Regions from separate parts of the Pelistega ratti genome, predicted to be linked through region 2. Evidence: predicted binding sites of a transcription regulator. Region 2 holds the regulator's gene; the other holds the start of a gene.
What was found. Region 2 encodes NrdR, which represses ribonucleotide reductase genes. Its sites were predicted from a motif close to CACNANATNTNGTG; they were not measured.
Positions count from the first base shown of each region.

Region 1: the regulator NrdR is predicted to act here: its motif matches at 1,118-1,131, upstream of nrdA (class 1a ribonucleoside-diphosphate reductase subunit alpha).

Region 1 covers NZ_CP047165.1:508,336-510,758, reverse strand. Annotated here, with positions in the region: gene F9B76_RS02165 (CoA pyrophosphatase) at 22-735, shown strand; gene nrdA (class 1a ribonucleoside-diphosphate reductase subunit alpha) at 1,215-2,423, shown strand, end outside.
Region 2 covers NZ_CP047165.1:1,344,026-1,346,448, reverse strand. Annotated here, with positions in the region: gene glyA (serine hydroxymethyltransferase) at 1-795, shown strand, start outside; gene nrdR (transcriptional regulator NrdR) at 901-1,356, shown strand; gene ribD (bifunctional diaminohydroxyphosphoribosylaminopyrimidine deaminase/5-amino-6-(5-phosphoribosylamino)uracil reductase RibD) at 1,386-2,423, shown strand, end outside.

The sequences.
Region 1 (2,423 bases), 840 kb from region 2:
ATAAAAATAATGTAGTATCGTATGCAACAACAGTTATCTGGTAATCCTTTATTTGATCCGCGTATCCAAAAAGCCATACAAGCGAATCATCAATTGTTTGCTATTCCAGAAGTATGGATCAATGTAGGGAATATAAAAAGGGCTTTAGCACAAGGTGAAATTAAGCATGATTTTTTCATGTCAAAAGTTCAACAAGAAAAATACCCTCAAGCCTTATCTGCAAACTATACCAAGGCGGCTGTATTAGTACCAATTATTCAAAAAAATCATCAGTTAGAATTATTATTAACACAACGGTCATTACTGCTTGAAAAACATCGAGGACAGATTAGTTTTCCGGGGGGAAAGCAAGATATAGAGGATAAAAATCTTGAGGAAACTGCGCTAAGAGAAACTTTTGAAGAAATAGGAATTACAGCTTCCCATATTCATGTTATGGGTCAATTACCTTCCGTGATAACGGGGACAGGGTTTAGTGTTACGCCTTTTGTGGCTATAGTTGATGAACATTATACCTTATCTATTAATAGAGAAGAAGTTGAAATGGTGTTTTCAGTGCCTTTACACTTTTTATTAAATCCTGATAATCATTATATCCACGAAGTAGAGATGGGGCATAATTTACAGCGACATTATTTTTCGATGACATGGCAAAATCATTTCATTTGGGGAATTACAGCGATGATTATTAGGCAGTTTTATTTACAATGTGAAATGCTTTATCGTTCTGTCTAATCTTTGTTGGTAATAAAATAGTTATTACCTCCAGATAAGTAATCAAAATAGGGTATAAAAAGAGGGTAACCAATCGTTTATATTACACAAAAAATATGATTCCTTAAAAACAGATTGAAGGCTATTTTTATACTACTTATATCAATGAACGGATGATACAAATAGAAAAAGGGGGGTAAGTTTTAATGTTCATTAGGATTTCATCATTCTGTTTTATAATTGATAGTTATAAGTATCTTACGAATCATAGCGATATAAAGCGATATTTACAAATTCTTAAACATCGCTTTTTTCTCTAAAAATATTTGCTTGTTCAATACGTTAGATTTATTTTCCTTGCTTTCCATGTGGTAGCAGTAATTGTATTTTTATACTATACTTACACCATATCTTGTATTTGAAACAAGCTTTGCAATACTAAATATAGTTTTTAACAAAAAATTATATTTAGTCCTGTTAACGATTAAATGGACTACTATATGAATACAAAATTATCTGTTGTTAAACGTAATGGATCAACAGAACCATTGAATTTAGACAAAATTCACCGTGTGATTACATGGGCAGCAGAAGGGCTTAATAATGTTTCTGTTTCACAAGTAGAGCTAAAATCTCAAATCCAATTTTATGATGGTATGCGTACAGAGCATATTCATGAAACGATTATTAAAGCAGCAGCTGATCTTATTTCACCTAATACACCAGATTATCAGTTCTTAGCAGCTCGTTTAGCTATTTTCCATCTTCGTAAAAAAGCATTTGGTCAATATGATCCACCTCGTTTATATGATCATGTGATCAAAATGGTTGAAAAGAAAAAATATGATGCACATATTCTTGAAGATTATACCGAAGTAGAATTAGACCAACTGGATAGCTATATTGATCATAGCCGTGATATGACTTTTTCTTATGCAGCAGTGAAGCAATTAGAGGGAAAGTATTTAGTACAAAATCGGGTGACAAATGAGATTTATGAAAGTCCTCAATTTTTGTATATTTTAGTTGCTGCGTGTTTATTTGCTAAATATCCAGCAGAGACACGTCTGAATTATGTAAAAGATTTCTATGATGCTGTCTCAACTTTCAAAATTTCATTACCAACACCGATTATGGCTGGTGTGCGTACACCAACGCGTCAATTTAGTTCATGCGTACTGATTGAATGTGATGATAGTTTAAATTCTATTAATGCGACTAGCTCTGCTATTGTTCGCTATGTGTCTCAACGTGCAGGAATTGGTGTTAATGCAGGACGTATTCGTGCGGTAGGTAGTCCTATTCGTGGGGGGGAAGCACAGCATACAGGATGTATTCCTTTTTATAAGCACTTTCAAACAGCGGTTAAATGTTGTTCTCAAGGCGGTGTTCGTGGAGGAGCGGCGACTTTATTCTATCCTATTTGGCATTTAGAGGTTGAGTCCCTATTAGTCCTCAAAAATAACCGTGGTGTTGAAGAAAACCGTGTTCGCCATATGGATTATGGGGTACAGCTTAATCAATTAATGTATAAACGTTTTATCAAAGGGGAGAATATTACTTTATTTTCACCTTCTGATGTTCCGGGTTTATATGATGCTTTCTTTGAAGATCAAGCACTTTTTGAAAAACTGTATCTTCAATATGAAAATGATCCTACTATTCGTAAGCGTTCTGTAAAAGCAGTAGATCTTTTCTCATTAATGATG
Region 2 (2,423 bases):
GAAGAGCTTGATTATGATGAGCTTGAAAGACTTGCCAAAGAGCATAAACCCAAATTAATAGTAGGTGGTGCTTCTGCATATGCTTTACGCATTGATTTTGAGCGTATGGCAAAAATTGCTCACGATAACGGTGCTTTATTTATGGTTGATATTGCACATTATGCTGGTTTAGTTGTGGGTGGACAATATCCTAACCCAGTTCCCTATGCTGATTTTGTGACATCAACGACACATAAATCATTGCGTGGCCCTCGTGGTGGTGTCATTATGATGAAAGCGGAATATGAGAAAATTATTAATTCTTCTATTTTCCCGGGTATTCAAGGTGGACCATTAATGCACGTGATTGCTGGTAAAGCAACTGCTTTTAAAGAAGCGTTATCACCAGAGTTTAAAACATACGCAGAGCAAGTTGTTCGTAATGCAAAAGTATTAGCAGAAACCTTGGTTAAACGTGGTTTACGTATTGTTTCGGGTCGTACAGAAAGCCATCTTATGTTAGTGGATCTTCGTAGTAAAGGCATTACGGGTAAAGCAGCGGAAGAGGCACTTGGTAAAGCCCATATTACCGTAAATAAAAATGCGATTCCTAATGACCCAGAAAAACCCTTTGTGACCAGTGGTATCCGAGTAGGTACACCAGCGATTACGACGCGTGGTTTTACGGAAAAAGAAGTGGAAATAACGGCTAACTTAATTGCTGATGTACTAGAAAATCCAACGGATGAGGCTCACTTAGCAGCTATTCGAGAAAAAGTACATGCATTAACAAAACGTTTCCCTGTGTATAAATAAAAATATTAAGGGAGGGAGAAAGAATAAAATTCCTTTTCCCTCTCTTAAAGGCAATGTTATGTCGTATCTTTGATAAGTGCATTGCTTTATTGTATAGGCAAGACTATGAAATGTCCCTTTTGTTCAAAATCTGATACGCAAGTCGTAGATTCACGGGTCTCTGAAGATGGGTTCACCATTCGCCGTCGTCGCCGTTGTCAATCGTGTGAAAAGCGATTTACCACTTATGAACGAACAGAATTACCCTTACCTATTGTCGTTAAACGAAATGGTACGCGAGAGGATTTTGATGTTGAAAAATTAAAATCAAGTATGCGTCTTGCCCTTAGAAAACGACCTGTAACAGTAGAACAATTAGATGAGGCAGTTACTCGTATTCAAGAAAAACTGATGAATTTACAAGTTAAAGAGGCAGATACTGATCAGATCGGTCAATTTGTTATGCAAGAACTATGGCAATTAGATCAAGTTGCTTATATACGATTTGCATCTGTTTATAAAAGTTTTGAGGATATTAATCAGTTTACTAATGCTATTCAAGAGATGCAAGATATCAAGTAATCACTTATGGTTGAGTAGAGTCTATCATCATGTCGCATCGTGATATTTTTTATATGCAACAAGCCTTATCTTTGGCAGAAAGCGTATTAACATTAACAGATCCTAATCCTCGGGTTGGCTGTGTGATTGTTAAAGATGATCAAATGATTGCTCAAGGTGCAACACAGAAAGTGGGAGGACCACACGCTGAAGTCATGGCAATACGTGATGCTAAAACAAAAGGTTTTACAGAGGCATCTCTTCAAAATACTACTTTTTATGTGACATTAGAACCGTGTAGCCACTATGGTCGAACCCCCCCTTGTGTTGAGGCGATTATTCAATTAAGACCTAAACGGGTAGTGATTGCAACGCTTGATCCTAATCCACTTGTTGCAGGGAAAGGGATTCAGCGACTTATTGAGGCAGGTATCGAGGTAAGTTATCCGTTGATGGAAGAAGAAGCGCTTGCTCTGAATGTCGGGTTTATGGCTCGAATGGCAGAAGGAAAACCTTGGGTTTGGAGTAAAATAGCGTGTTCATTAGATGGTAAAATAGCCCTAGAAAATGGGGTGTCACAATGGATTACAGAAGAACCTGCTCGTGTAGATGGGCAATATTGGCGAGCGAGAAGTAGTCTGGTTTTGACAGGAATAGGAACAATTTTAAAAGATAATCCATTATTAAATGTACGATCTTTCCCTACAGAAAGGCAGCCTATTAGAGCGGTTATTGATGGGCAGTTTCTAATACCAGAGGATGCAGCTTTATTTAATGGCGATCCTGTTTGGATTTTTACGTATCAGTCTAATCCAGAGAAAGTCGCTCGGTTGCAAGCCAAAAATGCTAAGGTTTTTAATGTACCAGAAAAAAATAGTTATGTAGATTTAGTAGCTATATGGCAGATTTTTCAAACTGAACATATTAATGAGATTCATGTAGAGGCGGGGGTAGGTCTAAATTCTGCTTTACTAAGGGCAGGATTAATGGATGAATTATTGATTTATATGGCGCCTAAGTTGATTGGCTCAGGAAAGGGAAGTTTTTCACTTCCTGTCCTAGAAAGTTTAGATAATGTCCCCACTTTT